2 linked regions of the Caballeronia sp. TF1N1 genome follow. The protein of the gene in region 2 interacts with the protein of the main gene of each other region in a pairwise test. Links are inferred from orthologs where the notes say so. Each region holds a gene or a part of one and is shown on either strand. Other genes may lie near its edges. The genes, in order: LDZ28_RS15040 and purT.

The links.
Region 1: the proteins of purT (region 2) and LDZ28_RS15040 interact in binary tests that used the Escherichia coli proteins (3 or more experiments, as listed by UniProt). The link is inferred for Caballeronia sp. TF1N1 from one-to-one orthologs.

What each region holds. Positions count from the first base shown.
Region 1 is NZ_CP084627.1:211,667-227,557, reverse strand. Bases 4,712-7,574 are described here. They hold LDZ28_RS15040 (polyprenyl synthetase family protein), read right to left. Parts: upstream 6,656-7,574; coding sequence 5,768-6,655; downstream 4,712-5,767. Other genes in these bases: LDZ28_RS15030 (aromatic ring-hydroxylating dioxygenase subunit alpha), read left to right, coding at 7,297-7,574; LDZ28_RS15035 (exodeoxyribonuclease VII small subunit), read right to left, coding at 6,652-6,987; dxs (1-deoxy-D-xylulose-5-phosphate synthase), read right to left, coding at 4,712-5,688. In the rest of the region: LDZ28_RS15065 (glutathione S-transferase family protein), read right to left, coding at 1-512; LDZ28_RS15060 (MFS transporter), read right to left, coding at 544-1,788; LDZ28_RS15055 (LysR substrate-binding domain-containing protein), read left to right, coding at 1,895-2,812; GTP cyclohydrolase FolE2, read right to left, coding at 2,821-3,624; more of dxs, read right to left, coding at 3,772-4,711; more of LDZ28_RS15030, read left to right, coding at 7,575-8,403; LDZ28_RS15025 (sulfurtransferase), read left to right, coding at 8,583-9,452; LDZ28_RS15020 (dienelactone hydrolase family protein), read right to left, coding at 9,469-10,344; LDZ28_RS15015 (NAD(P)/FAD-dependent oxidoreductase), read right to left, coding at 10,529-11,902; polA (DNA polymerase I), read right to left, coding at 12,083-14,821; LDZ28_RS15005 (TIGR00730 family Rossman fold protein), read left to right, coding at 14,823-15,572.
Region 2 is NZ_CP084626.1:981,202-997,104, reverse strand. What follows is about bases 4,472-7,346. They hold purT (formate-dependent phosphoribosylglycinamide formyltransferase), read right to left. Parts: upstream 6,606-7,346; coding sequence 5,337-6,605; downstream 4,472-5,336. Other genes in these bases: LDZ28_RS04550 (META domain-containing protein), read left to right, coding at 6,901-7,346; LDZ28_RS04560 (DUF6726 family protein), read right to left, coding at 5,136-5,291; LDZ28_RS04565 (MliC family protein), read right to left, coding at 4,709-5,041. Outside these bases: dnaE (DNA polymerase III subunit alpha), read right to left, coding at 1-613; LDZ28_RS04580 (sulfurtransferase), read left to right, coding at 827-1,681; tRNA glutamyl-Q(34) synthetase GluQRS, read left to right, coding at 1,702-2,577; LDZ28_RS04570 (DEAD/DEAH box helicase), read right to left, coding at 2,818-4,287; more of LDZ28_RS04550, read left to right, coding at 7,347-7,473; LDZ28_RS04540 (transporter), read right to left, coding at 11,297-12,364; LDZ28_RS04535 (lactonase family protein), read right to left, coding at 12,640-13,983; LDZ28_RS04530 (DUF3096 domain-containing protein), read left to right, coding at 14,154-14,306; LDZ28_RS04525 (hypothetical protein), read right to left, coding at 14,372-14,620; LDZ28_RS04520 (glycoside hydrolase family 15 protein), read left to right, coding at 15,016-15,903. UniProt on the Escherichia coli protein: Involved in the de novo purine biosynthesis. Catalyzes the transfer of formate to 5-phospho-ribosyl-glycinamide (GAR), producing 5-phospho-ribosyl-N-formylglycinamide (FGAR). Formate is provided by PurU via hydrolysis of 10-formyl-tetrahydrofolate.

The sequences.
Region 1 (15,891 bases), on a different replicon or contig from region 2:
GCTTCGCGCACGAACCGCAGCGCGCACGCAACGGCGATATCCGCGTGACCGATTGCATCGCCGAACCAGAAAGGCGTCGGACGCGCCGCGCGATCCGCTTCCAGCACGTCGAGCACGCGTTCGATCTGCCCCGTGCAGCGCTCGACCCAAGCCTGCGACTTTTCCGCGTGCATCACGCGCTCGTAGACCAGCGCCACAGCCTTGTCCGCGAGACCCGTCGCGAGCGCACACACCTTCAGCGCCGCACGACGCTGCGCGCCGCTTTGCGCAATCATCGCGCGGTCGTCGCCGGCGAGTTCATCGAGATAGTCGAGGATCGTCGCGCTCTCGATCACCGTGTCGCCCGACTCCAGCACGAGCGTCGGCACGCGCGAGAGCGGATTGAACGGCGCGATCTTGCCGGCATCGCCGAAAGTCGACCACGGCCAATGCTCGTAGCCAATGCCATAAAGATTCAGCGCAATGGCCACGCGTCTGACAAACGGGGAATCGTATTGGCCGATGAGAATCACGACGCACTCCGCAAAGTTCGGGTCGAACAGTTTAAGCGCGCGCGGGCTTCGGAAACAATGGCCACGCGAGCAACGCGCACACGCCCGCCAGCAGCCACACGCCCGGCCACGAAGTCGCCGCCAGGACATGCGGAATGACGAGCGGCGTCACGAACAAGCCCACGTAGACGGCCGTGTTGGTCATGCCGAGCGCCGTGCCGGCGCGCTGCATGCCGGCGAGCGTGGCGAGTTCGGTGTACGCCACCCCATGCCATGCCGATACGCAAATGCCCGCGAAGACCAGCATCGCCGCGAGCAAGTACGGAAGCTTCGCGACGCCCAGCGCGGTCGCCACCGCCAACGCCACAAACGACACCGACGCGACCACCACCGACCCGCGCAGATACGCGCGCCGGTTGCCGCGACGATCCGTATGACGGCCGCTCCAGACGCGCATGACCATGGCGCCGAGTTGCAGCGCGCCCATTGTCGCGCTGATCGCCGCGACGCCGAAGTGTCCCGCGTCGTGCATGAAAACCGTCGCGAAGGTCAGCACCGCGAATTGCGGCACGCACAGCACGCCAATACCGAGCACCACGCGCCAGATCCGCGCATCTCTCAACGGCGCAGCCGTCGTTGCCTGCGATACCCCCGCGTCCGCGCGATGCGGCCTTTCCGGGGGCTCATGCAGCCAGCGCCAGGTGAATGCGCCCGAGATCGCGCACATTGCGGCGAGCGTGCCGAACACCGCGCCAAAACCGTGCGATGAAGCGAGCCACGGCAGCAACGCCGCGCCCAGACCGCCACCCATCGGCACGGCGGTCTGGCGGATGCTCATCGCGAGACCGCGCTCGCCTTCGCCGAACCACGCCATGACCGCGCGCCCGCTCGATCCGTTGACGCTGCCGCCGAGCGTGCCGAGCAGGAACATCGCGAAAACGAGCCAGCCGAGCGCGGGCGCCGCGCCGAAGCCCGACGGCACCGCGAAGACGCTCATGCCGAGCAGCACGGCAGCCGTCGCGAACAGTCCCGTCAGCAAGACGGGCCGGTCGCCCCAGCGGTCGGTGAGCAATCCCCAAGGAAGTTCCGATACCGCAAGCCCCAGCCCGAGCGCGCCGAGCACGAGTCCGACTTCGCCGTTGCCGAAGTGATAGCCGCTGCGCATCCAGACGGCCGTCGTCGGAATGCCGCCGATTGCCGCCGAAAAACTCGCGTTGGCGGCAACGCCCACGCCGAGCACTTTCCATCGATGCGCGCTCGAACGCGACGCTGCGTTCAAAGTTAAAGGAGTTGCCATGTCGCCACCCTGTTCTCAATTTGACTGAACCCAGTGTGACGGCATACGATCATCCTGAAAATAGCAAAGTTTTGCATCGATCGTTCGATAAAACAGGATTGTTGCCATGACTCAAACCACGTTCGACCTCGCGGTCCTTCGCAGCTTCGTCGCGGGCATGGACTTGGGAAGTTTCGCCAAGGCCGCAGACCGCGTCGGTCGCTCGACTTCCGCCGTCAGCGCGCAGATCCGCAAGCTGGAAGAGCAGGCGGGCACGCCGCTTTTTCGTAAATCGGGTCGTGGGCTCGCGCTCACCGACGCGGGCGCGGTGATGCTCGCCTATGCGCGCCGTCTCGTCGAATTGAACGATGAAGCGGCGGTCGCGGTGCGCGGCGTCGATCTCGAAGGCTGGATACGGCTCGGTCTGCAGGAAGACTTCGGCGAAGTTTTGCTGCCGGAAGTGCTGGGCCGCTTTGCGCGGGCGCATCCGAAAGTGCGGATCGAAGCGCGGGTGGCGCGCAACACCGAATTGCTGGAGCGCATCGAGTCGGGTCAGCTCGATCTCGCGCTCGTCTGGGGCGCAGGCAGCGCAACCGACGTTGGCAACGCGACCAGCCTCCCTCAACCGATCGCCGCGCCGCCGATGCGCTGGATCGTGTCATCGACAGTACCGTGGCAGTTCGATCCGGACGAGCCGCTACCGTTGATCGCGTTCGACCGCCCGTGTCTCTTTCACAGCGCGGCGGCCGCAGCGCTGGATCGCGCGGGCATCAAGTGGCGCATCGCGTTCACGAGTCCGAGTCTGTCGGGATTGTGGGCGGCCGCCGCCGCAGGTCTCGGCGTGACGGTGCGCACGGCCTATGGCGTGCCAACCACGGTGCGCGCCCTCGAATGCGATGAGAGCGGCTTACCGTCGCTGCCGTCGATTCCGCTCGCGCTGCATCGCGGATCGGGCGTGGGATCGCCCGTGGTCGACCGGCTCGCGTCACTCGTGATGGATTCGGTGCGCGAAATGCACGCATCGACTCAAACCGTGGCGGCTTGAGCCTTCGCTCAACCGAGGCGCTTGTCGCGCTCGATCACCGCATACGCGCTGTGATTGTGGATCGACTCGAAGTTTTCGGCTTCGAGCACATAAGCGATGATGCGCGTATCGGCATTCAGCCGCGTGGCCACGTCGCGCACGAGGTCCTCGACGAACTTCGGATTTTCATACGCACGCTCGGTCACGAACTTTTCGTCGGGCCGCTTGAGCAAGCCCCACAATTCACACGACGCCTCTTCCTCGGCGATTCGCACCAGTTCTTCCACCGCGACTTCGCCCGCCAACTCCGCCGTGATGGTCACGTGCGAGCGCTGATTGTGCGCGCCGTACTGCGAAATCTTCTTCGAGCAAGGACAAAGGCTCGTAACGGGGACGAGCACTTTCATGGTCATGCGCGTTTCGCCGTCGCGCTTTTCAGCGATAAAGCTCACGTCGTAATCCAGAAGACTCTGCACGCCCGACACCGGCGCGGTCTTCATGACGAAGTAAGGCAGACTCACTTCGATACGGCCGGAATGCGCCTCCAGTTTCGTGAGCATCGAGACGAGCAGCGCACGCAGGGAAGTTTGATCGAGCGGCTCGCGATTCTCCTCGAGCAGCGCGACGAAACGCGACATATGCGTGCCCTTTTGCTCGGCGGGCAGATGCACATCGAGGTTCCATACGCCAACGCTCGGCTGCACGCCGTTTGCCGACCGCACCGACAACGGATGCCGCACTCCCTTCACGCCGACACGCGCAATGGCGATCTGACGCGTATCAGGCGTGCTTTGAACGTCGGGCATCACGAAGGCGGGATTCATCTGGTTCATTGATTCTTGTCCTTGGGCTCGCGCGGTCTTTCCTGAAAGCGCGCTTCATAACTCGTAAGCGAACACGGCGCGGATTGCGGCCCGCGCCGTGTAGAGACTAAGTGCAAAGCACGACGCGCCCCGAGCGCGCCGCGTTAGGCTGAAACGTCAGGCGACGCGCTTTTCCAGCTTGCCCGGCTGGGCGCTCACGACCGCGTTGAGAAAGCGCTCGCGAATGGATTTCGCGATACCTGCGCCGTCCAGACCGACGCTTGCAAGCAGCTTAGCGGGATCGCCGTGATCGATGAAGACGTCCGGCAAACCAAGCTGAAGCACGGGCTTCACGACCGAACTGGCCAGCAGCGCTTCGACGCATGCCGAACCCGCACCGCCCATGATCGCGCCTTCCTCGATGGTCACGAGCGCGTCGTGAGTGGCGGCGAGTTCGCGCAGCAAGTCGGCGTCGACAGGCTTCACGAAGCGCATGTTGGCCACCGTCAGATCCAACTCTTCGGCGGCAACGAGCGACGGCGCGACCATGGTGCCGAACGCGAGAACGGCGATGCGCTTGCCCGAGCCGAGTTTCTGCGACGACTCGCGGCGCACCTCGCCCTTGCCAAGCGGAATGGCGGTCATTTGTTTGACGGTTGCCACGCCCGTGCCCGCGCCACGCGGATACCGCACGGCTGTCGGGTTCGGCTGCTGAAGCGCGGTGTAGAGCATCTGACGGCATTCGTTTTCGTCGGATGCGGCCATCACCGTCATGTTCGGGATGCAGCGCAGGAACGCGAGGTCGTAATTGCCCGCGTGCGTTGCACCGTCCGCGCCGACGAGACCCGCGCGGTCGATGGCGAACACCACCGGGAGATTCTGCAGTGCGACGTCGTGGATCAACTGGTCGTACGCGCGCTGCAGGAAAGTCGAGTAGATGGCGACGACGGGCTTCATGCCGTCTGCAGCCAAGCCGCCCGCAAATGTCACCGCATGTTGCTCGGCGATGCCGACATCGTAATAACGATCCGGGAAGCGCTTTTCAAATTCGACCATGCCCGAGCCTTCGCGCATGGCAGGCGTGATGGCAACCACGCGCGAGTCTTGCGCGGCAGCGTCGCACAGCCATTCGCCGAACACCTGCGTGTAGGTTTTCTTCGAGGGCGCCGTCGATGGCTTGATGCCTTCGGCCGGATTGAATTTGCCGGGACCGTGATAGAGCACCGGATCGGCTTCGGCGAGCTTGTAGCCTTGGCCTTTCTTGGTCACGACGTGCAGGAATTGCGGACCACGCAGTTCCTTGATGTTCTGCAGCGTCGGAATGAGCGAATCGAGATCGTGACCGTCGATCGGCCCAATGTAGTTGAAGCCGAACTCTTCGAAGAGCGTGGCTGGCACGATCATGCCCTTCGCGTGCTCTTCGAGCTTGCGGGCGAGATCGAGCATGGGCGGCGCGACGCGCAGCACGCGTTCGACACCGGCGCGCGCGGCGGCGTAGAAGCGGCCCGACATCAGACGGGCGAGATGACGATTCAACGCGCCCACGGGCGGCGAGATCGACATGTCGTTGTCGTTGAGGATTACGAGCAAGGGCACGTCGTCGGCGACGCCGGCGTTGTTCATTGCCTCGAAGGCCATGCCCGCGGTCATCGCGCCGTCGCCGATCACGGCGATGGAATAGCGGTTGTCGCCCTGCAGCTTGTTGGCGATCGCCATGCCGAGCGCCGCCGATATCGACGTGCTCGAATGCGCCGTGCCGAACGTGTCGTACTCCGACTCGCTGCGGCGCGGGAAGCCCGAGATGCCGTTCAACTGACGCAACGAGTGCATCTGGTCGCGCCGGCCTGTCAGGATCTTGTGCGGATACGTCTGATGGCCGACGTCCCAGACGATACGGTCATTCGGCGTATCGAATACGTAATGCAGCGCGATCGTCAGCTCTACCGTGCCGAGATTGGACGAGAGATGGCCGCCCGTCTGCGACACGCTGTCGAGCACGTAGGCCCGCAGTTCGTCGGCAAGCGGCTGCAGTTGGCGTCGATCGAGGGCGCGAAGGTCGGCCGGATCGTCGATGGTTTTCAGCAAGTCGTACATCGTCGTCCCATTTTAGGAAAACTGGCGTGATTCGTTCAACGCGGTCATTGCGCCGTGGGGTTCGTCACGCATTCAACGTTCAGTGCACCCGGTTCACAACCAGGTTGGCAAGTTCGGCCAGGCGCTGACCGCGCGCGCCGAACGGCTCTATTGCAGCGTGCGCATCGCGGCCGAGTTGCGCGGCGAGTTCGCGCGACGCGTCCAGCCCGATGATCGAAACATACGTGGGCTTGTCGTGCTGCGCATCCTTGCCCGCGGTCTTGCCAAGCGTGGCGGAGTCCGCCGTGACATCGAGGATATCGTCCACCACCTGAAACGCGAGGCCGACCGCGGCGGCGTAATGATCGAGCGCCGCGAGCGCCTTGGCGTCCGGACGTTCGCCCGCGAGCGCACCCATGCGCACCGAGGCGCGCAGCAACGCGCCCGTCTTCTTGCGATGCATGGTTTCGAGCTCCGGCCGCGACAGCTTGCGCCCGACGCTTTCGAGATCGATGGCCTGACCGCCTGCCATGCCGAGCGAGCCGCTTGCGAGCGCCAGTTCGCGCACGAGCGCGGCCTGCTGGGTATCGCTCAGACCATTGCCTTCGGATGTCAGCGCGACGAACGCCTGCGACTGCAACGCGTCGCCGACGAGCAGTGCCGTCGCTTCGTCATATTGCACGTGTACCGTGGGCTTGCCGCGACGCAACGCGTCGTCGTCCATTGCGGGCATATCGTCATGCACGAGCGAATAGACGTGAATCATTTCGAGCGCCGCGCTTGCCGCTTCGACGGCCGGCGCGCTCGCGTGGGTCAGTTCGCCCGCGGCGTGCACGAGAAGCGGCCGCACACGCTTGCCGCCGCCCAGCACCGCGTACCGCATGGCTTCGTGCAGACGCGCCGGCGCGATGTCCGTGCCCGGCAGATAGTGCTCAAGCGCGGTCTCGACGCGATCGAGCGTGGCACGCATCCATTGTTCGAAGCTCATAGGTCGTCGTCCCCTCGGTCGTTGGTGGCTCCTGCACCCTGGGTCGCGCGCTGTACCTCGACGGGCAGCGGCTTGAGCGTCTCGCCATCGAGCACGCGCACCTGCTGCTCGACTTTTTCGAGCTGTTGTTGGCAAAAGCCCACAAGCGCGGCGCCGCGCCGGTATGCCGCGAGCGACTCCTCGAGACTCAGCGCGCCCGCTTCCATGCGGCCGACGAGTGATTCGAGTTCCGCGAGCGCTGTTTCGTAGTTTTCCGGAAGCGGCGCGGCGTCGTTGGCAAGCGCGCCTGCACCGGTTTCTTCGCGTGTATCGGGGACAGCGGTCTTCGCCATGAATCGTGGATGTGCAAATGTATTTTGGAACCAAGTCGCACATTCTACGGCAAAAGCCAGTTTTTCGACCCGAAACACGTCCGTCGCAAAGCGTGGAGACGGCTAATCCTTGAGCTTGCGCCACAGCCGCCCGGCGTATGGACGCGACGCCCTCGCGCCGGCTTTGAACGGAACTCCTGCAACAATTTATACCCAAATCAAGACCTTATACGCCCGAGTGTGGCGGATTTCGGTATAATCGCGGGCTCCCTAAATCGAATCTTCGATGGTTGGGTTGTTCACTGCTTTCACGTCTTAACGGGAGTGGGAATGTCCAATCTGAGCAATGCATTGCAACTGAATGCCATTCACAGTCAGTTGCCAGTCACGGCTTACTTTGACGAAGCGCTTCTTACGCGCGAAATCGAAACACTTTTCAAGCTTGGTCCACGCTACGTCGGGCACGAACTCATGGTTCCCGAAGCGGGAAACTATTTCGCGCTTCCTGGCGAGGGCGAAGGGCGCGTGCTCGTGCGCAATCAGCAGTCGAATATCGAATTGCTGTCGAACGTGTGCCGCCATCGCCAGGCAATCATGCTGAACGGTCGCGGCAGCGCGGACAACATCGTCTGCCCGCTGCATCGCTGGACGTACGATCTGAACGGGCAGTTGCTCGGCGCGCCGCATTTCGCCGACAAGCCCTGCTTGAATCTCGGCGCCACGCCGCTGCAAAACTGGCAAGGCCTTCTCTTCGAGGCCGCGGGTCGCAATGTCGCGGCCGATCTCGCGAAACTCGGCACGGCGCGTCATTTCGACTTTTCGGGCTATATGTTCGATCACGTCGAAGTGCACGAGTGCAACTACAACTGGAAGTCCTTCATCGAGGTTTATCTGGAGGACTATCACGTCGCGCCGTTCCATCCGGGACTCGGCAGCTTCGTGTCGTGCGACAACCTCGAGTGGGAATTCGGCGACTGGTACAGCGTCCAGACCGTCGGCGTGCACAAAAATCTGGAGAAGCCGGGCAGCCCGACTTATCGCAAGTGGCACGACGAAGTCCTGCGCTTCCGTAACGGTACGCCGCCCGAATTCGGCGCCATCTGGATGGTGTATTACCCCGGTCTCATGATCGAGTGGTATCCGCACGTGCTGGTGGTGTCGTGGCTGATCCCGCAGGGCACGCAGAAGACGACCAACATCGTCGAGTTCTACTATCCCGAGGAGATTGCGCTTTTCGAGCGCGAGTTTATCGAGGCGGAACGTGCGGCCTATATGGAAACCGCGCGTGAGGACGATGAAATCGCCGAGCGCATGGACGCCGGCCGGCGCGCGCTCATGTCGCGTGGCGAGAATCAGGTCGGGCCGTACCAGAGCCCGATGGAATCCGGCATGCAGCATTTCCACGAGTTTCTGCGGCATCAGCTCGGGGCTATCTGAACGTTGCTCGGCTATCGCGCGGGAATCATGAAAAGGCGGGCTTTCGAGTCCGCCTTTTTGTTTAGACTAGCTGTATCCCACTTCACGCGCGCGGCGATTGACACGACCGGGCGCGGACGCTTTGCAAGGGATCGGGGTCGCGCGCCGAAGCGCACACTCTGTCCGACACAGGAGCCGTCATGCCGCACACCCACTACACCACGCTCATCTCGGCGACGAATCTTGCCGAACGGCTCGCCGCCGCGCCCGGCAGCGTGCTCGTGTTCGATTGCCGATTCGACCTCGCCGCGCCTGAATCCGGCGCAGCGGCTTATGCCCAAGGTCATATTCCGGGCGCGCACTATCTTCATCTCGACCGCGACTTGTCCGGCGTCAAGACGGGGTCGAACGGACGTCATCCGTTGCCCGAACGCGGCGCGCTCGTCGAAAAACTCGCGAGCTTCGGGCTAAACGAAGGCCAGCAAGTCGTCGCCTATGACGCGCAAGGCGGCATGTACGCGTCACGTTTGTGGTGGCTGCTGCGTTGGCTCGGTCACGATTCCGTCGCGCTGATCGACGGCGGTTTGCCCGCGTGGGAGGCAGCAGGTCAGCCACTCGATACCGTCGCGCCGCAAAAGACAAACGGCACGTTCAAGGCCGCCGCGCCGCTTGCCGTCACCATCGATGCTCCGGCGATCGAACGCAGCATCGGCACGCGCGACCATCTGCTAATCGATGCGCGCGCCGCGGACCGGTATCGCGGCGAGAACGAGACGCTCGATCCCGTCGGCGGTCACATTCCCGGCGCGCTGAATCGCTTCTTCAAGGACAATTTGACGCCGGAGGGCCGCTTCAAGACCGCGCACGAATTACGCGATGCGTTCGGCTCGCTGATCGGCGCCACGCCCACCGACCGCATCGTGCTGCAATGCGGCTCGGGCGTGACGGCATGTCATAACGCGCTCGCCATGGAGATTGCCGGTCTGCACGGCGCGGCGTTGTATCCGGGATCGTGGAGCGAATGGAGCGCCGATCCGGGCAGGCCCGTTGCGACCGGCGCGAAACCTTGAGGCTCGTAAAGCCCCGTCACTTGACGCCGTGCTCGCGGAACCACGCGAGCGCGCGCTTCCAGCCATCCTCCGCGTCTTCCTTGCGATAGCTCGGCCGATAATCCGCGAAGAACGCGTGCGGCGCGTCGTCATACACGACGATCTGCGACTCCCGCGCCTTCGGCTGGCCATTCGCCACGGCCTGCTTCATCTGTTCGAGCGTGTCCTGCGGAATGCTCTGATCCTGCCGGCCGTATAGCCCGAGCACAGGCACATTGAGTTCGGCCGCGTTGTCGATCGGGTTGCTCGGCGTGTTCGCCGTCTTGTTCCCCGTGACGCGCCCGTACCATGCAACCGCCGCCTTCACGTGCGGATTGTGCTCCGCATAAAGCCACGTAATGCGCCCGCCCCAGCAGAACCCGGTGATACCTAGCCGCTTCAGATCGCCGCCGTGCTCGCCCGCCCATTTGACGGTTTCGTCGATGTCCGAGATCACTTGCGAGTCAGGCACCTTCGAGACAAGCTGCTCGTTGAGAAGCTGCATGGACTTGTACGCCGAGGCATCGCCCTGACGCGTGTAGAGATCCGGCGCGATGGCGAGATAGCCTTGCTTGGCGAAGCGCCGGCAGACATCGGCGATATGCTCGTGCACCCCGAAAATCTCGTGGATCACGATGACGACCGGCAGATGCGTCTTGCCCTTCGGCTGCGCGCGATACGCCGGCACGAGCACGCCATCCGCGCCGCGCACGCCCACGGCGCCGGCTTCGAGACCCGCGTCATCGGTATGAATGGTTTGTGCCGACACGGGCAGCACGCACGCTGCGAAGCCTGTGCCGAAAGCTGCCTTGATGAAGTTGCGACGGTCGAACGGAACATGGGGAATGAGGCTGTCGACTTCAGGGGTAAGCATGCAAAGCTCCCGCGGCAAGCGCCGGCAGGCGTCGATTCGCGCGGCCGGCGGCATGGATTCTGGAACCGCGCGAGTGTGTTCAAGGCTTCACGACGCGCGGCGCTGTACGACTCCCAAGCGAACGCGCCCGACATATCACAAGGCGCGCCGCTCATTCTAAACAGCTTTGCAGCGTCGATGCAGCTCAGTGCAGCTTGACGCGCGGCGCGGTGGACCGGCGCAGCCAGTGCGCGATGGTGTCGAGCACCATGCGCGCGTAGCCGTGGAGCGCGGCGATATGCAGCCGATACAGCGACATGTACATGAAGCGCGCAAAGAGGCCTTCGATCATCATGTTGCCGCCGATGAGCCCGCCCATCAGGCTGCCGACCGCGCTATAGCGACCGAGCGACACGAGCGAACCGAAATCGCGGTACGTATATTCCGGCAGCGATTTGCCGTTCATGCGGCGCTCGAAAGCCTTGAAGAGAAAGCTCGCCTGCTGATGCGCCGCCTGCGCGCGCGGCGGCACACCGCGCTCGTTGCCGGGCCACGGACACGCGGCGCAATCGCCCAGGGCGAATATGTTGTCGTCGGCTTCCGTTTGCAGCGTGCGGCGCACGATGAGCTGGCCGAGACGATTGGTCGGCAAGCCGTCGAGCTGCGAGAGAATGGCCGGCGCCTTGATGCCCGCCGCCCACACCGTGAGGTCTACGCGAATGGTCTTGCCGCTCGCCGTGCGAATGGAATCGCGCGAGACTTCCGCGACGGTTTCGCCCGTCATCAAGGACACGCCCAGCTTCGTCAATAGCTCGGCCGTCGCGGTCGATACCGTGTCGCGCAGCGCGGGCAGAATGCGCGGCCCCGCTTCGATCAGCACGATACCGATGTCGTGCTTCGGATCCAGCTTGTGCAAACCGTACGCGGAAAGCACGTGCGCCGTGTTGCGCAGTTCCGCCGACAATTCCACGCCCGTCGCACCCGCGCCGACGATCGCCACCTGAATGCGCGGCGCGTTCGGCGAACCGAGCGGCACGGGCGGCCCTTCGGAATCGTCGATGCCCGCCGCCACCGGTTCCGGCGCAAAGTGCTCGGCGCGCATGCATGCCGCGATGAGCCGCTTGCGAAAGAGCTCGGCCTGGCCAACTGTATCGAGCGCGATGGAATGTTGCTGCGCGCCTTCGACGCCGAAGAAATGCGTCGTGCTGCCGATGGCAATGACGAGCGTGTCGTATTCCAGTTCGCGCTGCGGCAAGACCTCGCCCGCTTCGTCGTCGCGCAACGCGCTGATGGTAATGCGTTTTGTCGCGCGGTCCAGCGCAATCAACTCGCCCTGCTGAAACTCGAAGCCGTGCCACATGGCCTGCGCGGCGTATTCGAGTTCCTGCGTGAACGGGTCCATGCTGCCTGCGGCCACTTCATGCAGAAGCGGCTTCCAGATATGCGTGGGATTACGGTCCACCAGCGTGACTTGCGCACGCGGTGCCGTTTTACTGTCCGTCGTACCGAAACGGTCGCCGAGACGAGTCGCCAATTCGAGACCGCCGGCCCCTCCGCCGACGATGATGAATCGATGCATAAAGCTCTCCCGAATTTTTCTCCGCACGCGGAGTAATCAACTTACCGAGCCTCGGACCGCACGTACGTTCGACGACATGTCGGCCCGATGTCTCACCTTCCAAAAACCATTCTGCTTGAACGCGCGGCGCACTTGCAATGGCCGGCCTCGCATGCCCGGCATTCACCGCGCTCTTTTTGCTCAGTGTGCTTCTTCCCAGTTATTGCCGACGCCCACCTCAGCCACGAGCGGCACGTTCAGCTTGGCGACGCCACACATCAATTCGGGTAAGCGCTTCCTGACTTCGGGCAGTTCCTCTTCGGGAACTTCGAGCACGAGTTCATCGTGTACCTGCATGATCATCTTCGCGTGGATCTTCGTAGCCTCGATCCAGTCCTGCACCGCGATCATCGACAACTTGATGAGATCAGCGGCCGTTCCCTGCATGGGCGCGTTGATGGCCGCGCGTTCGGCCGCCTGACGACGCGGACCACTGCCGCCGTTGATCTCCGGCAGCCACAGACGCCGGCCGAACACGGTCTCCACGTAGCCGTTCATCTTCGCGGTCACGCGTGTGCGCTCCATGTAGTCGGCAACGCCCGGATAACGCGCGAAATAGCGGTCGATATAAAGCTTCGCCGCGTCGCGCGTGATGCCGAGATTCGACGCGAGCCCGAACGAACTCATGCCATAGATCAAGCCGAAATTGATCACCTTGGCGATACGACGCTGGTCGTTCGACACTTCGATCGGCGTCACGCCGAATACTTCCGACGCGGTCGCGCGGTGCACGTCCTCGCCTTCCTTGAACGCGCGTAACAACGATTTGTCACCCGAGATATGCGCCATGATGCGCAGCTCGATCTGCGAGTAATCCGCCGATACGATCTTGCAACCCGGCGGCGCGATGAACGCCTCGCGGATGCGCCGGCCTTCGCCCGTTCGCACCGGAATGTTCTGCAAGTTCGGCTCGTTCGACGACAAGCGCCCTGTCACCGCGACAGCCTGCGCATAGTTCGTATGCACGCGTCCCGTCGATGCATTCACCATGCGCGGCAGCTTGTCCGTATAAGTGGACTTGAGCTTCGAAAGCCCGCGATGTTCGAGCAGCACCTTCGGCAGCGGATAATCCTCGGCGAGTTTTTGCAGCACTTCTTCGTCGGTGGAAGGGGCGCCGCTCGGCGTCTTCTTCACCACCGGCAGTTCGAGTTTCTCGAAGAAGATCTGTCCGATCTGCTTGGGCGACCCGAGATTGAATTCGCCGCCCGCCAGTTCATAGGCTTCCGTTTGCAAGTCGATCAGCCGTTTGGCGATCTCGTTGCTCTGCGTGTCGAGCTTCGCGCGATCGATCAGCACGCCGTTGCGCTCCATCTTGCGCAACACGCGCGAAGTCGGCAATTCGATCTCGCGATATACCTTCAACAAGCCCTCTTCCTGCACGACTTGCGGATAAAGCGCCTGATGCAGACGCAAGGTGATGTCCGCATCTTCGGCGGCATACTCGGCCGCCTTGTCGAGCGCGACTTCGTCGAAACCGATTTGCGACGCGCCCTTGCCCGCGACGTCCTCGTATTTGATGGTCTTCACGCCCAAGTGCCGCAGCGCGAGGTTGTCCATGTCATGCGGCCGATGCGACTCCAGCACGTACGACTGCAACAACGTGTCATGCTCGACGCCGCGCATGACGATGCCGTAATTGGCGAGCACCTGCTCATCGTATTTCAGATGCTGGCCGACCTTCTTCTTCGATTCGTCTTCGAGCCACGGCTTGAGCTTCGCGAGCACTTCATCGCGCGGCAGTTGCACGGGTGCGTCCGGCCCGCGATGAGCGAGCGGAACATATGCGGCATGACCCGGTTCGACCGAGATGGACAAGCCGACGATCTGCGCGGTCATCGGATCGAGCGCGGTGGTTTCGGTATCGAACGAAGTGATCTCGGCGGCATCGATGCGTTCGAGCCACGCGCCGAACTGTTCCCACGTCTGCACCGTCTCGTAGTGGTGGACGATCTCCGTGACTTCGGCGGGCGGCGTGTCGGTCGGGCCTTCGACGGCATCCGCGATTTCGACTTCGCGCAGCCAAGTCTTGAAGCCGTGACGCAGGAACACGTCGCGCAACTCGTCGCGCGACTCGGGACGGCTTTCGAGCGTTTCGTCGATCGACGCGATCTGCGACGCCAAGTCGCATTCCGTGTGTACGGTAACGAGCTTGCGAGCCATGGGCAGGAAGTCCAGAGCCTTGCGCAGATTGTCTCCTACCGCACCTTTGATCTCGCCCGCATGTTCTACGATGCCATCAAGGGAGTCGTATTGCGTGAGCCACTTGAGCGCAGTCTTGGGACCGCACTTTTCGACGCCCGGCACGTTATCGACCGTATCGCCGATGAGCGAAAGATAATCGACGATACGTTCCGGCGGCACGCCGAACTTGGCGATGACGCCGGCGCGATCGAGCGTTTCGTTGGTCATCGTATTGATGAGGGTGACATGATCCGTCACGAGTTGAGCCAGATCCTTGTCGCCCGTCGAGACGATCACTTTCATGCCGCGCTTTTCGGCCTGAACCGCGAGCGTGCCGATGACGTCGTCGGCTTCGACGCCTTCGATCATCACGAGCGGCCAGCCGAGCGCACGCACGGCGACGTGAATAGGCTCGATCTGCTTCGAAAGGTCTTCGGGCATGGAAGGCCGGTTGGCCTTGTAGTCGGCGTACCAGTCGTCGCGAAACGTCTTGCCTTTGGCGTCGAAGACGCACGCGCTATACTCTGCATTGGTTTCACGCCTAAGGCGTCGCAGCATGTTGATCATTCCATACAGTGCGCCGGTCGGCCCGCCGTCGGGGCCGCGCAGGTCAGGCATGGCATGGTAAGCCCGGTACAAGTAGCTAGAACCGTCGACCAATAGCAGGGTCTTACCTTCAAGACTTCGTTCTTCAGGCATTATGAACAAGAGAAAAGTGATTCCGAGTCTGCGATCGCTCGCAGATCAAGAGCGCGCGACGGCCAAAAAGGCTCGCGCATCGTGGCAGATGTTCACGATTATGGCAGAGTTTATCGAGGCTACCGAGTACCTCTCGGAGATCCGTCCTGCCATCAGCATCTACGGTTCCGCGCGTCTCAAACCCGAGTCGCCGTACTATCAGCGGACCATTGAAATCGCGCAAAAATTCTCGGATGCAGGCTTTGCCGTGATCTCCGGCGGCGGTCCCGGCATCATGGAAGCAGCCAATAAAGGCGCGCATGCGGGCAAGTCGCCGTCGGTGGGTCTCAACATCGAATTGCCGCACGAGCAGTCGGGCAATCAATGGCAGGACATCTCGCTGCGCTTCCGTCACTTCTTCACGCGGAAGGTCACGTTCGTCAAGAATTCGGATGCGGTCGTCGTGATGCCGGGCGGCTTCGGCACGCTTGACGAACTGGCCGAAGTGCTCACGCTCATTCAGACCAAGAAGTCGCGCCACGTGCCTATCGTGCTGGTGGGCGCCGAATTTTGGGCCGGCTTGCTCGACTGGTTCAAGAACACGCTGCTGACCAATGGCGTCATCGGCGAAAAAGATCTTGGACTAATGCAAGTGATCGACGACCCCGATCAAGTGCTCGATGCGGTGCTGCGCTTCTATGAAGATCGCGAAGGCGCAGCAGAGCAACCGGCGGAAGGTAAGTCGGATGAGGACCGGATGTTTTATTTGTGATTGTCTTGAGCGGGCTGAACTGCGGATGCGGTGTCAGGCGTCCGCAAATTCTTAGTAGGCTCGCTTTCAAGGTCATTAGCCGTTAAATATCAAAAAATCTTTTTACTCAGTAATTCGAAGTATCCAGGCTCTTGCTAAGCGCAAGTCAACTCGCTAAGATTCGCCGCCGATAATTCAATCGCTCGTGGCCGCAATGCCTACAACGCTTGCGGCTATTTTTTACGTTTATCGATAGTTTTAGTCCATCGGAAAACAGATTTTGAGATAGCGAGTCAATGCGCGCTCGCGCGTTGGCGCATCAAGTGTCGAAGTAGGAAAC
Region 2 (15,903 bases):
TGGCGACCACAGGCAGCCCGAGCTTTGCGGCGAGCGCGACGGCCTCCTGAAAATAAGCCTGTTCGCCCGGCTGACCGGCGCGCTGCAGTTCGATGTAGAACGCGTTCGGAAAGAGCGCCGACCAGCGTTCGGCGTTGCGTTGCGCGCTTGCCGCGTTGCCCGCCGCGAACGCCATGCCGATGTCGCCCTGCTGCGCGCCGGAAATGGCGAGCAGACCTTCAGCCAGCCCTTCTTCGAGCCATTCGACGAGCACTTCCGCGCGCCCGCGATATTGATTCGTCAGCCACGCGCGGCTCAACAGTTCGCACAGGTTGAGATAGCCGGTCTTGTCGCGCACGAGCAGGATCAGCCGCGAAGGCTTGTCGCGATCGGCGGGATTGGTGATCCAGACATCGCAGCCGGCAATGGGTTTGATGCCCTTGCTGCGCGCTTCCTTGTAGAAGCGCACGAGGCCGAACGCGTTGGCGAGATCAGTCAGCGCGAGTGCGCCCTGACCGTCTTTCGCGGCGGATTTGACGACGTCGTCCAGCCGCACGATGCCGTCGGCAATCGAGAACTCGGAGTGGACGCGAAGATGAACGAAGCGGGGATCTGACATGACGATATTGTACATGCGGCCCATCGCGAAAACGGCTAAGGGGCGCGCGTTAGCCGAACGGACAAGCCCTCGGCGATTCTCGAAATTGCGCTGGCGCAAACGGCGCGAACGCGGCGGCCCGCGCCTGCGAAAAGACCTGCGCCATTTGCGGGATAATACGGAGTTGCGCGGCGTCCCAGCATCCGCTTTTTGCCGCCCTTTTTACCGGCTTTGCCCCGTTATCCGATCATGAGCATTCTGAACCTCTCCGCCTACAAATTCGTTTCCATCGACGACAGCGCCGCGTGGCGCCCGCTCGTCACCGAACGCTGCAGCGCGCTTGGCCTGAAGGGAACGATTCTGCTCGCGCCGGAGGGCATCAACCTCTTCATCGCGGGGCCGGTCGCGGAGGTGCGCGAGTTCATCGATTACATTCGGAGCGACGCGCTCTTCGGCGACCGCTTCGCCGATCTGCAATTCAAGGAAAGCCTCTCCGCAAAGCAACCGTTTCGCCGCATGCTGGTGAAACTCAAGCGCGAGATCATCACCATGAAGAAGCCCGCGATCAAGCCCGAACTCGGCCGCGCGCCCGCCGTCGATCCGGTGACGCTCAAGGCCTGGCTCGACCGTGGTCACGACGACGAAGGCCGTCCGGTCGTCATGCTCGACACGCGCAATGCCTTCGAAGTGGACGTCGGCACGTTCGACCACGCGCTCGACTACCGCATCACGAAATTCAGCGAGTTTCCCGAGGTGATCGAACAAAACCGTGCCGATCTGGAAGGCAAGACGGTGGTGTCGTTCTGCACGGGCGGAATTCGTTGCGAGAAAGCTGCGATTCACATGAAGGAAGTGGGCATCGATCACGTCTATCAACTCGAGGGCGGCATCCTCAAATATTTCGAGGAAGTGGGCGGCGCGCATTACTCGGGCGAATGTTTTGTGTTCGACTACCGCACGGCGCTCGATCCGAACCTGCAGCAGACCTCCACTTCGCAATGCTTCGGCTGCCGCGCGGTGGTCAGCGTGGAAGATCAGCAGTCGCCGTTGTACGTGCCGGGCGCCACGTGCCCCGCGTGTCATCCGGATGCGAAGGCCGCCTAAACCTTGAACGAGCCCTGTAGATGACTTACCGTGGCCGCTTCGCGCCCTCGCCCACCGGGCCGCTGCACGCGGGGTCGCTCGTCAGCGCGCTTGCTAGTCTTCTCGATGCGCGGGCGCATCGCGGTAGCTGGATCGTGCGAATAGAAGATGTCGATGCACCGCGCACGGTGGCCGGCGCGGCCGACGAGATTCTCGCAACGCTCGCGCATTTCGGCATGCATTCGGACGAACCGCCGGTCTGGCAAAGTCAACGCGACGCGGCTTATCAAGATGCATTCGAGCGCTTGCTTGCCGCCGGCTTCGTTTATCCCTGCGGCTGCACGCGACGCGAGATCGCCGACTCGCTCGTTCATGCGCATGCGCGTCACGCGACGCTCGCTTATCCCGGTACTTGTCGAAGCGGCTTGCATGGCCGTCCCGCGCGCGCGTGGCGACTGCGCGTGCCGGGCGGCGACGCGGGGCGCGTCGGTTTCGTGGATCGCTGGCAGGGAATACAAACGCAAGATCTTGCGGCCGAAGTCGGCGATTTTGCCTTGAAGCGTGCGGATGGGCTGTGGGCGTATCAACTGGCTGTCGTCGTCGACGACGCTTCGGCCGGCATTACGCATGTCGTGCGCGGCGCAGACCTGCTGGATTCGACCGCGCGGCAGATTTATCTGCAGCAATGTCTCGATGTGCCGACGCCGTCGTATCTGCATGTGCCTGTCGTCAGCAACGATGCGGGCGAGAAACTCAGCAAGCAGACGGGCGCGGCGCCGCTTGGTCGTGACGCGCCGCTGGATGCGTTGGTGCAGGCGGCGCGGCATTTGAGTATCGACGTGGCCGCCGCCGGTTCGCTCGAGTCGTTTTATGCGGATGCGACCGCGCAGTGGGCGCGTCGGTTCGGGATTACTTAGCGGCATGCGTTCGCTTTTGAGGGGCGAATAGCTCGCGCCGCGTAAGCGTTCGACTGACGAGTGCGGTACGAGATTGGGCCTTTTGTCGCGTCAGGACTTTGGCTGCGGCCTTTAAGTGGTCAAAGAGCGGCACAAAAAAAAGCAACCTAACCGGTTGCCCTTTTCATCCCACACGTACCGTTCCCAACGGTTCAACGGCAGTCGCAGAGACCACCGTTTCTTAGAGCTTCACGCGCCAACTCAAGTCGACTTACGCAACGCACCCAACCCGCCAAGCAACGCGGCCAACGGCTGCTTCGGCGCGCTCTTGCGCTCCGGCTCGACGCTTTCCTCATGCCGCTTCACCGCCGAGGGCGAGGGCTCGTAGGGCTTGAGGAAGAATTCGTCCACCGGCTGCTGACGCCCGCGCGGCCGATCATACGACGACCCCGACGTGCGCCGGCGCGGACCCGCTTCTTCCCGCGCGCCATGCCGATGTTCGCTGCGCTCCGGGCGGACCGGCCGCTCGTCGCGCCGCGCGCCTTCACGGCGCACTGGCGTCGTTACTTCGAGCGTCATCACTTCGAGCGGACGCTTGATCAGCTTCTCGATGTCGGCAAGCTGCTTGCGTTCGTTCGCGCTGCACAGCGACAACGCGTCGCCCGACGCACCCGCGCGCCCCGTGCGACCGATACGGTGCACGTAATCTTCCGCGCTGAACGGCAAGTCGAAGTTGATGACCGCCGGCAATTCGGCGATGTCGAGCCCGCGCGCGGCCACGTCGGTTGCGACGAGTGCTTCGATCTCGCCGCGCTTGAACGCGTCGAGCGCCTGCATGCGCTCGCCTTGCGTACGGTCGCCGTGAATCGCGGTGGCGACGATGCCATCACGTTCCAGCACGCGCGCCAACCGGCTCGCGCCGATCTTGCTGTTGCAGAACACGATGACCTGCTTCAATCCGCGCTGGCGGATCAGTTGCGCGACGGCGCCCGACTTGTCGCTCTCGTGCACTTCGAAGACGATCTGCCGCACGTTGGTCGCGGTGGAGTTGCTGCGCGCGACTTCGATGGTCTGCGGGTTGCGCAAGTAAGTTGCCGCGAGCTTCTTGATTTCAGGCGAGAACGTCGCCGAAAACAGCAGCGTCTGACGCTCCTTAGGCAGCAGATTCAGAATGCGCTGCAGGTCCGGCAGAAAGCCCATGTCGAGCATGCGGTCGGCTTCGTCGAGGACGAGCATCTGCACCTGGCCGAGATTGAGCGTCTTCTGCTGAACGTGATCGAGCAGACGTCCCGGCGTCGCGATGAGAATCTCCACGCCACGGCGCAGTGCATCCGACTGCGGATTCATGTCGACGCCGCCGAACACTACCGTGCTGCGCAATGCAGTGTGCTTCGAGTAGGTCTGCACATTGGCGGCAACCTGATCGGCGAGTTCGCGCGTGGGCGTAAGCATCAGCGCGCGCACGGGATGGCGGGCGGGCGAGGCGCTCGTATTGGCCATCGGCAAAAGACGCTGGATGATCGGCAGCGAAAAACTCGCGGTCTTGCCCGTGCCGGTCTGCGCCGCGCCCATCACATCGCGGCCCGCGAGCACGACGGGAATGGCCTGCTCCTGGATCGGCGTGGGCGTGGTATAGCCGGACTCGCTCACTGCCTTGAGGATGTCGGCGGCCAGGCCGAACTGATCGAACGTAGGCGCGGTGGACGGGTTCGTGGCGACGGAATCTGACATGGTGACTATTGGGCTTTCGCTAAAAATCCGCTTGAAGCGGTGCGTAAGCGGGCGTTCGGTCGATTACGCGTGAGTATTTCGGTGACGCGGAGGGTTGTCCGCGCAAGCATTTGTGCGCGGCGCTTGCCATGCACTTGAAGCGCGCCGGGCAGGAAAACGAGCGCCTGACGCAGATTCGGCCGATGGTCGCGGCCTGCGGAACGCCGCAGGTTCGGGCACAAGGCCCGCTGCGATGGAACACGGCTTCGATGACGCCTTCAAGGCGGCCGACGCACGCTCAAGTGGAAGGCCACGCGAGCCGATGCGAACCACGACGCTGCAGGGCAAAAATCTTAGCCGGAAAGCCGCACATTGTAGCATCCGGCGTCGATCCGCCCCTTTCCGCGCTTCATGAGACAGAGGCGCACGACGTGGGCCGCGCTTACTTGTTGTGCGCCTCGCAATCGGCCAGCAGCGGCGGCGAGTCCTTGGCCGCCATCTCGTCATAGAGATTGGCCTGCGGTCCCTTGGTCCACCACGTATATTGATCCGCGACGTATTTGGCCCCGGAACCCGCGATCACGTTGACGAACAGCAGTTTGCGGCCATCCACCGTCAATGCCGCGAAGCTCTGGTGATTGCGTGCGTTGGTGTATTGCACCGACACGCTCTTGCCGTCCTTGCAGTCGTAGCGCGTGGTCTGCGTCGAGGCGGTCTGGATTTGCGGCACGGTGAGCGGCATCGCTCGCGCGGTCGTGGCGATCGAGGACGCCATAAGAAGCGCGGCCGAAAGTACGAGAGATCGTTTCATCATCGAGTCCGGAAATCGTGGGAAGCGGCTCGGCGAGCCTTGATGGATGGCCCGAAGATCATGGATCGATCACGTCCGCGCAGGCGTCCGTGGGCGCGGCCGCGACATGGCCGACCACCGGCACGATCTTCAAACCCGCTGACGCGATCCGGCACGGAGCCGCGGCCAGCCCGCAACCCGAAAGTCCCGCGCACGCCACGATCAACGCGGCCATGATGATTCGCTTCACTATCTTCTCCCTGCCATTTGCAGGCGATGGTCAGCCCGGTCGACTCGATACGGGCTTTACTTTCGACGCCGCCAGCTTCGCGCGCTCACGCGCTTCGCCGGTATCGACGCCAGTAGCGAGCGCGACGCCCATGCGCCGTTTCGCGAAGCTCTCGGGCTTGCCGAAGAGGCGCAGATCCGCGCCCGGCACCGCAAGCGCTTCGGCCACGCCTTCGAAGGCGATACCCGCTTCGTCGAGGCCGCCGTAGATCACCGCCGATGCGCCCGGCGTTTGCAGCGCGGTATCGACGGGCAAGCCGAGAATGGCGCGCGCGTGCAGTTCGAACTCGGAGAAACGCTGCGTGGCGAGCGTCACGAGACCCGTGTCGTGCGGACGCGGACTGACTTCCGAGAACCATACGTCATCGCCGCGCACGAAGAGTTCCACGCCGAAGAGGCCGCGTCCACCGAGCGCGGTCGTCACCTTCGCCGCGACATCGCGCGAGCGGGCGAGCGCGACGGCGCTCATCGCCTGCGGCTGCCAGGATTCGACGTAATCACCCGCCACCTGCACGTGGCCGATAGGCTCGCAGAAAAAGGTCGCCGTCTCGCCGGTCGCGGGGTCGGCCGCGCGCACGGTGAGTTGCGTGATTTCGTACTCGAAGTCGATGAACCCTTCCACGATCACACGCCCGTGGTTCACGCGCCCGCCCGCCATCGCGTAGTTCCAGGCGGGCTCGACATCCGCGTCGCTTCCGAGCACGGATTGTCCCTTGCCCGAGGACGACATGACGGGCTTCACCACGCACGGAAAACCGATCTTCGCGATCGCCGCCTTCATCTCTTCGAGCGACTGCGCGAACGCGTACGGCGAGGTCGGCAAGCCAAGCGTCTCGGCGGCCAGGCGGCGAATGCCTTCGCGATTCATCGTCAACTGCGTGGCGCGCGCGGTCGGAATCACGGTGGCAATGCCAGCGGCTTCGATGTCGGCGAGCGCGTCGGTGGCGATTGCCTCGATCTCGGGCACGATCAGATGCGGCGACTCTTGCTCGACGAGCGCGCGCAGCGCCACGGCATCGGTCATGTCGATGACATGCGCCCGGTGCGCGACCTGATGCCCCGGCGCGTTCGCATAGCGATCCACCGCGATCACCTCGACGCCGAGCCGCTGCAACGCGATGATCACTTCCTTGCCGAGCTCGCCCGCGCCGAGCAACATCACGCGCGTGGCATGCGCCGAAAGCGGCGTGCCGATGCGGCGCTCGACGTCGGTCGCTGCATTCGTGCCGGTAGCGGGGTCGCGTTGCGAGTCGGTGTGCATGAGTGCTCCAGAAATCGGATTCGGTGGCGCCTGTTGCTCGAACATTCGATGAGGCGAGAATGGCCCGGATGTTAACACGCACCGCTTAGTGCAACAGCTCTGCCATTCGGTCTATTGACAGGCGCCAAGAGCAGTATGACAAGCGGTATCGCTGCTCAGTTGCAAGGCATTCGCGTGCTTTTCGAAGATCGTCGACGGGAGGAAAGCGCTGCCGATCATTTTGTTGCATCGAGCGCTGGACAAATCGTAGGACGAGTGCGATACCCTTACGGTTTCGCCAGTTCAGGACTCCCCGATGCCCACGCACTTCATCCGCACACCGTCTTCGTCGCCGCTTTTTCGGGGAGCGCCGGCGTGGCTCACACGTGCATCGCGGCGCGCCGGTGTGCTGCTGCTCGCCACGGGTTTCATCGCCGGCTGCGCGCTCCCCAAGCATCCCGACGCGAGCGCGCCGCCCACCGATCCCTACAACCCCGCCGCCACGCAATTGCTCGACGACACGCAATGGCAGCTCACGCGCTGGACCGATGCAAGCGGCAAGCCGCGTGCGCTTCCTCAGGACGCGAGCGGCGCACAGCCCATCACGCTCGACTTTTCGACGGCGAGCGGCCATCGGCGCGCGAGCGGCTTTTCCGGTTGCAACCGCTTCGCGGGCGCCTATGACCTGAAAGACGGCAAGCTCACGTTCGGTCCGCTTGCCGGTACGCGCATGGCTTGCGTCTCCGGCACGGGCGGTGCGTTGGAGCAGCCGTATCTGGATGGACTCGCACATGTCGCCAGAAGCGGCGTTCAGATGAACCCGCCGCCAGCGTTGCAACTGACGCTCGTCGATGGACAGGTGCTCACGTTCGCGCCGCGGCCAAAGTAAGCGCGAGGTGTTGCGTGCTTGCGCCATACCTATCGGCGCACGCCGCAACCGTTAAACTGCCTGGTTGAACGCGCACGCGTCCGAAGCGGGCAGCGAGTCTGGTCCTGTCTCATACGTCTCACCCAACATTGGTTCTATCTCTAGCATGCAAATGGTAGTTCTCGGCTGGTTCGGTGCATCAGTCGTCTGGATCCTTCCGCTCCTCTGGCGCATCGTGAAATCGGTGCTCCCGAGCGGCAGCGGACTGCGCGGCCCCGGCACGATCCGGCTGTGGGTCGGCTTTATCTGCGTATTGCTGTCGAGCAGCGTGCTCGAAGGCCTGCTTGCAAGTGGCGTCGAAACGCAGGCGAATATCAATCGCGGTGGTCGGGCGCTTGCCTTGCTTCTCGTCAATCTGGCTTATCCGGCTGGCGCGATTGCCGTTGCGGCCCTCGTGCTGGCAATGTTCGCGCCGTGGCTCGTCGAGTTCTCGTGGCGCTCGGTGCTGATCTGGTTCGATGAAGCGTTCGGCTTCGATTTGCCGAAGAGCTGGCTGACACCACCCGAAAAAAACGAGCGCGAACCGCAGCCGAAGAAGGAACGCCGTGGGCGACGCGATGCATCCGGCTGGTTCGAGCGTCGTGCGCGCGACAAGACCAAGACGGCGCGCGAGATCCCCGTGCGCGGCATCGGCGCGGATCGTTTCGATGCCTCGTCCGTGCGCGTGGCGCAAGATGAGCCCACGCTCGGTTTGCCAACCGGCAAGCAACGCGGACGCTATCGGCGGCCTACTGCGTGGCGTCCGCCTTCGATCGGCAAGAGCGGCGCGAATCGCGATCAGGCGTCAGCGAGGAATACCGCATCGACCAACTATGCCGCCGTGCGTCTCAGCCGATCCTCGTTCGAAGCGGAGAGCGCGTCCGGTCGGCCGATGCCCATCGAGCCGGTCGCGCCCGGTGGATGGTTGAATCCGTCCACGCAGCCGCGTGCCTCGGTGTCGCCAGGCGCGCGGCCGGCACAAGGCGCGAATGGCACGACAGCGTCGGCGCGAGCTTCCGCGGGAATGGCTGCGGCTTCTGCGTCGCGCAGTACTGCCTCATCGGTTGCGGTCGAGCCGCGCGGGAATATTTCTCGGGCGGGTGCGGCTCCGGCTGCATCGGCTGCACTGGCCCGGGGCGGCACCGCTTCAGTATCGGCAGGAGGCAATGCACGCGGTCCGATGCCCGCACAAAGTCGTGCGGGGCAGACTTCGCCTGGGCTCGTGCGGCGCACGCCGCCCGCTCGTCCGACCGCAACACCGGCCACGCGTGACTTTGCTGGGCGTTCGCTGCCAACGCCCGCCGACGCGCTGGCGCGTTCGGCACTTCCGCCGCTCGAACCACCTCCGCCGCCCGAGTCCGTTCAGGCGACGCTGCGATCTATCGAGGAGAACGCCGCGTTATGGACGTCGCTCGCCGGAACGGGGCTCGCGCGTGAACCTGAAGCGATCGTGGCGGATATGGCCGCAGCGTCTGGCTCGCAAGTCGCATCGCAATCTGCGAGCGACGCCGTGACGCGAGCGCCAACGAGTACGGAACCTGTCGACTTCTCTCCGAAGCCAGCGGACACGTTGATCGATGGCGGACTGAACGCGGACAGCGCCATTTCAGACGATGCCACCTCCGTTGGGGCAAGCACGCTCGTTTTCTCACGCATGGGAGCCAATGTCGCGTCGCAAGCACCGGCAGCGGTTTCGCTGGAAGCGCCCGCAACGCCCGCTACGCCACCGAGTCATCGCGAGTTCACGCCGGAGCGCATCGAGCCTGACTTCGTCGAGCCAACGCGTCACACCGAAACGCCTGCACCGCCGTGGCTGGACGAGCCGTCATCGTCGCCGAGATACGAGCCACCTCCGCTGCCGTCGTTCCTGCCGATGGACGAGCCGCCGCCGCTCGTGGACGCATTCGACGATGCTCGCGACCAGCCCGCCCCGTCTGGTGCGGATCCCGTGCGAAACGCGACGGCATTGCCTCCCGACGACACATTCCGAAGCACATCCACGTTGCCTGGCGACGAAACCGGCCAAAGCGCACCCGCATTGCCGCGCGACGGCACCGTGCGGCACGCGCCCGCGTCGCTTCGAGATGACTCGATCCAAAGCGCTTCGACGTCTCCCGTCCACGAGACCGCGCGCGAGGAAGCCCTCGACGCGCCGGAAAAGCCATCGAACATCGTGCGCTTCTCCGTCGCCGTCCCGTTGCAAGAGGCCGAAGCCGAAGCGCCACCCGCCGCAACAACGTCGCCAGCAAGCGCCCCGCGCCCGCCGGTACGCGGTTTCGCGCCCACCGAATTCGAATTCCACGCGCCGCACGCATCCGCAGTTGAATTGCCCACGCTCGACCTGCTCGAACCCGCATCCGAAGACGCCGAACCCGTCTCCGAACAGCAACTCGCCGAAACCGGCCAGCTAATCGAACAACGGCTGCAGGAATTCAAGGTGCCCGTCACGGTCGTCGGCGCATCCGCTGGCCCCGTCATCACGCGCTTCGAAGTGGACCCGGCGCTCGGCGTGCGCGGCAGTCAGATCGTCGGCCTCATGAAGGATCTATCGCGAGGCCTCGGTCTTACGTCGATCCGCGTCGTCGAAACGATTCCCGGCAAAACCTGCATGGGCCTCGAACTGCCGAACGCGAAACGCCAGATGATCCGTCTTTCCGAGATTCTCGAACAGGACGTGTACCGCGCGTCGAAGTCGAATCTCACCATCGCGATGGGCAAGGACATCGTCGGCAATCCGGTCGTCACCGACCTTGCCAAAGCGCCGCACATGCTGGTCGCGGGCACGACGGGCTCCGGCAAGTCGGTCGCGATCAACGCAATGATCCTTTCGCTGCTCTACAAGGCGACGCCTGAGGACGTGCGCCTCATCATGATCGACCCGAAGATGCTGGAACTGTCCGTCTACGAAGGCATTCCGCATCTGCTCGCACCCGTCGTCACCGACATGAAGCTCGCGTCGAACGCGCTCAACTGGTGTGTCGGCGAAATGGAAAAGCGCTACCGGCTGATGTCGGCGGTGGGCGTGCGCAATCTGCAGGGCTTCAATCAAAAAATCCGCGCCACCGAAGCGGCCGGCAAGAAGCTCACGAATCCATTTTCGCTGACGCCCGATGCACCCGAGCCGCTATCGACGCTGCCGCTCATCGTCGTGATCATCGACGAACTGGCCGACCTCATGATGGTCGCGGGCAAGCAAATCGAACAATTGATCGCGCGTCTTGCGCAGAAGGCGCGCGCGGCCGGCATCCACCTGATTCTCGCGACGCAGCGGCCTTCGGTCGATGTCATCACGGGTCTCATCAAGGCCAACATTCCGACACGCGTGGCGTTTCAGGTGTCGTCCAAGATCGATTCGCGCACGATTCTCGATCAGATGGGCGCGGAATCGCTGCTCGGCGCAGGCGACATGCTGTTCCTGCCACCCGGCACCGGCTACCCGCAACGCATACACGGCGCGTTCGTCGCGGACGACGAAGTGCATCGCGTGGTCGAATATTTGAAGCAGTTTGGCGAGCCGGAATACGAGGAAGGCATTCTGTCCGGGCCGACGTCCGAAGGCGCGTCGCCAGACCTGTTCGGCGAAACGCCCGAGGCCGAAGCCGACCCGCTCTACGACGAAGCCGTCGCGTTCGTGTTGCGCACACGGCGCGCGTCGATTTCGTCGGTGCAGCGGCAACTGCGTATTGGCTATAACCGCGCGGCGCGGCTTGTCGAGCAGATGGAAACGGCCGGGCTCGTCTCCTCGATGGGCAGCAACGGCAATCGCGAAGTGCTCGCACCGCCGGGCCCGGCCGACTAAGCGTTTTTACCAGAGCCGCAAGCGGCGCAACAGGAAGATCGTGATGGCGGCGCATCCCGCCATCACGCCGACCACCACCCAGAACGAAGCGGGATTGTGCGTGCCCGGCAAGCCCGCGACGTTCATGCCGAAGATGCCCGTCACGAGCGTGGCGGGCAATAACAACGCGGACATGATCGCGAGCCACAAGAGCTTGCGGTTGATGTCCTCGGAAAGCAGCGCGGCGATTTCGTCCTGCAAGAGTTTGGCGCGCTCGTAAAGTCCTTCGAGCCCGCCGCCCAATCCGTTGAGCACCTGAATGGCTTGCACGAGCGCTTCCATCGAGCGCGGTTCGGCCCATTCAAGCCGGCGCGTCACGAGTTGCGTAAGCGCGTTACGCTCGGGGTCGATAAAGCGCTTGACCTCCACCAGCCGCCGCCGCACCACGCCGAGTTCGACGCGCCAGTTCGAATGGCCTCCTTCGAGCACGCCCTCTTCGACATCGTCGAGACGGTCGCCGATTTCATCGATACGGTCCGCGAAGGTCTCGTTGAGCGCGCGGATCAGACCCGCGAAAAGATCGACGGTATCGCGGAACATCGCGCCTTCGAGCACGGCATGACGCAGCCGGTCGGTCGACTGCAAGGGACGCGCGCGCACCGTAATCATGCGGTTGCGGTCGACGTAAAAGCGCAACGCGCCAGTCGCGCGAATCGCCTCGCGTGCGCCCGGCTCCGCGCCCGCGGGCGTCGCCGCGACGAGCTCCAAGTCGGCGACGACGCCGTACATGAAATTCGGTCCCATGTGCACGCGCGGACGTTTGTCCTCGCCGTTCAGAAATTCGCGCGCGACATCGGGCATGGAACTCACGCCTTCGAGCCAGCCTTCGACGGTATCGTCGTTGGCCGAGAGATGGAGCCACGTCGGTCCGTCGCCCGTGATCGCATCGCGCGCTTCGTCCCACGAAAGCCGCAGCGCCTGGCCGCCCGCAAAGCGAAACGCGCTGATAAAGCCGGGCGGCGCCGCTTCGTTCTTGTCAGGCTGCGGGCCCGGTTCGGGACGCCCGGCGCGGCCGGAAGTGTAAGTCGTGTTCAATCTTGCTTTCCCTGCAATTTCCGTTGTCTTTCGATTTCATCAGGATACCTTTCGGTTCCGAATGCCAGGCTTCGCGAGCCGACGCAGCATCGTACTCGAACTCGTGGCGGACCCGGAAAAACACAACGCCGCCGTGGCCATCGGTTGCACGGGCCGCATGAGAAGCGCGAAGACCGTGCACAGAGATGAAACCGTGACGGCTTCGCGTGTCGGTCACGTGACGAAAGCCTGGAACGGACCATTGCCGCGATCGACAACGCACCGCGCAAAACTTCTCAAGACGGCGAGACGAACTTGAAATCGACCGGCGAGCCGATAGAAAGCCGCTTCGGATCCGATGCCAGTTCGCCCGATGCCGGATCGCGCCGGAAGAAGAACGCGCTGTCGCTGTCCTGATTGCCGACGATGAGCCAGCGCCCGCTCGGGTCGATCGCGAACTCACGCGGCGTCTTGCCGAGCGTCGGATATCGTTTCAAGAGCTTGAGATGGCCGTTGTTCGGATCGACCGCGAACGCGACGAGCTCATTCGCGTCGCCACGATTGGTCGCATACAGAAAGCGTCCATCGGGCGACAGATGCACCGCGCCGCCGCCGATCTTGCCTTTGAAGCCGGGCGCGGTCATCGGCACGCTCTGCGTTTCGCTGAGTTTGCCGTCGCGATAGTTGAAGACGAGCACCGACGCGTTCATTTCGGTCGTGAGATACGCATGCTTGCCGCCGGCATCGAAAATAAGATGCCGTGGGCCCGAACCAGCCTTGATCGGCGTGTAACGCGCATCGGTCGGACCGAACAGGCCGCGGCTGCCATCGGGCGTGTAGCGGTACGCGAACACCTTGTCGACGCCCAGGTCTTGCGTGAAGAGATATTTGCCATCGGGCGAGAACACGGTCGAGTGGACGTGCGAGTTGTCCTGCCGCCCTTTCACGGGCCCGTTGCCTTCGTGATGCACCGTCAGCACGGAGGTGCCGACGTGACCATCGGCGTTGATCGGAAACACCGCAAAGCTGCCGCCGGGATTGGCCGCCACCGAGTAATTGGCTGTCAGCAAATATTTGCCATCTGGCGAGAGCGCGAGGTAACACGGGTCGTTGCCATCCGCCGACACGCGGTTCAAAAAGCTCAACTGGCCGGTTGCGCGATCGAAGCGAAACGCGCTGATGCCGCCGCGTTGCGAAGCCGGGCCGTTGTCGCCGGGCAGTTCGTTCACGGCATACACGTAATTGTGATCGCGACTCACGACGAGATACGACGGGTTCACCGTCTGCGCCGACGCGACGCGCGTCAGCTCGCCATTGCCGGTATCGAAGCGATAAACGTAGATGCCTTCGCTCTTGCCGCCGCCCGTGTAAGTGCCGATGAGCAGATCGAGCACCTCGCCGCCCGATGAAACCGCAGCGCCACTGGCGCCCGCGGCCGGCGTCGCGCTTGCGGGCGTCTGCGCCACGGCATGCGTGGCCGCGATCGACAGGATCAACGCGAAACCCCGAACCCACTTATGCGGCTTGAATGAAGCCAAGAGCGAACTCGTGAGCGTATTCTGTAGCGGGCGCGGCACTTGCGACGTGCGTCTCGCCGCGACGGCGGACAACCGTTCCGGCAACGGATGGCTCGGGTGCATGAAAGCTCCTCATCGTCTTCTGATGCTTGTTATCGAGGGCGATGCGCGAACGGCTGCGGCATCGTCTGGCTGGCGTGGCGCGAGCAAGTTTTGCTCCCACCGTGCCACCGGGCAAACCGCAACAGGCTAAACCCAACCATTCGAACCAACAACAAAAAGGAGTTGCTGCGATGAACATTCACGTAAGCCTTGGGCCGCTGGTGTCGCTGATCGCCGGGATTCTCATCCTCGTGATGCCGCGACTGCTGAACTTCATCGTCGCGATCTATCTGATCGTGATTGGACTGATCGGGCTATTCGGCATGGGCTCGGCGCATTTCTGACGAACGCATGCGCGCGGCTTGAACCGCGCGCATGTCCTAGGATTGGACGCGAAAGTCTTCGCGTTTCAACCGTTGGCGAGTTGATCCAGCCGCAAGCGGCCTTGCAGGGACAGCGCGCCTACCGCGACGCCCGCCGCGTCGAAGGAATAGCCGCTGAAGCAGCCGCGCTCGGTGAGAAAGACAGCGGCGGTTTCCATCGCGTTGCGCGACAAACCGAGATGTCCGGGATCGAGCGCGAGCAAAGTGTCCGGCTCGTTCAACCGGCTTGCTGCGGAAAGAATGGCGATGCAGTCAGCTTTCGACGGATTGTGCATGGTGTTCTGTTCCCCGAAATCACGACGTGATGAACCGGTATGCGACGTGCGAAGCGTGAGACCGTGGTGCGAAAGAAGGTCGATGACAGCGCGACATTGCCCCGACGCGCAGTTGGACGACGCGACCTGAAGGCCGTTCGTAAGACTTCATTTAAACATTGGCCGATCGTTCCGGCAAGTGTTCATCGGCGAGTCGCGCGGGCGTTTCCGCCAGCCCGGCGGGGCGCGCCGTTGCCGCCGCGATAAAGGAGCGTTCGCCCGGTTTCCTGCTCACCGTGAACGAATGCGGCAGAATGCGGCCAGACCAAAGGTTTGCGTTTTGCGTCTTACATGTCTGTGTCGTTCTCATTCCAACCCTCGGCGCTCTCGGGCGCCGCCAGCAGGAAGATGTCCGCATGCCAGCATTGATCGAAGATTACGCCATGGTCGGCGACGGCCACACCGCAGCACTTATTTCCCGTGACGGTTCCGTAGACTGGCTCTGCTGGCCGCGCTTCGACTCAGCCTCGTGTTTTTCGGCGTTGCTCGGCACACCCGAACATGGCCGATGGCTGCTCGCGCCGGAAATGCCCGACGGTAAAGCGCCGGTCATCCGGCGTCGTTATCGCGAAGACACGCTGATCCTCGAAACCGACTTCGAGACGCCCGATGGCGCGGTGACGATCGTCGACTTCATGCCTTCGCGCAACGGTCATTCGGAACTGGTGCGCATCGTCGTGGGCAAACGCGGCTCGGTGCGCATGAAGATGGAACTGGTGCTGCGCTTCGACTATGGCTCGGCGATTCCGTGGGTCAGCCGTCTGCCCGATGCGAGCGGCATTCGCGCGATTGCCGGTCCCGATCTCGCCGTGCTGCGCACGCCCGTGGATCTCGTCGGCGAGAACATGCGCACGACCGCGTACTTCGACGTTGGCGCGGGCGAACGCGTGCCCTTTTCGCTGTGCTATTCGCAATCGCATTTGCGGCTGCCGCCCGCGCACGATCCGCACACGCAACTCGCACGCACCGAAAATTACTGGCGCGAATGGTCTAGCCAAAGTGAACTCAAGGGCAAGTGGGCCAGCGCCATACGCCGTTCGCTCATTACGCTCAAGGCGCTGGCGTATGAGCCGACCGGTGGCATCGTTGCCGCGCCGACAACGTCGCTGCCCGAGCAGCTCGGCGGCACGCGCAACTGGGATTATCGCTATTGCTGGCTGCGCGACGCGACCATCACGCTGCTCGCGATGATGCGCGGCGGCTACTACGACGAAGCCCGCGCCTGGCGCGCGTGGCTGGGGCGC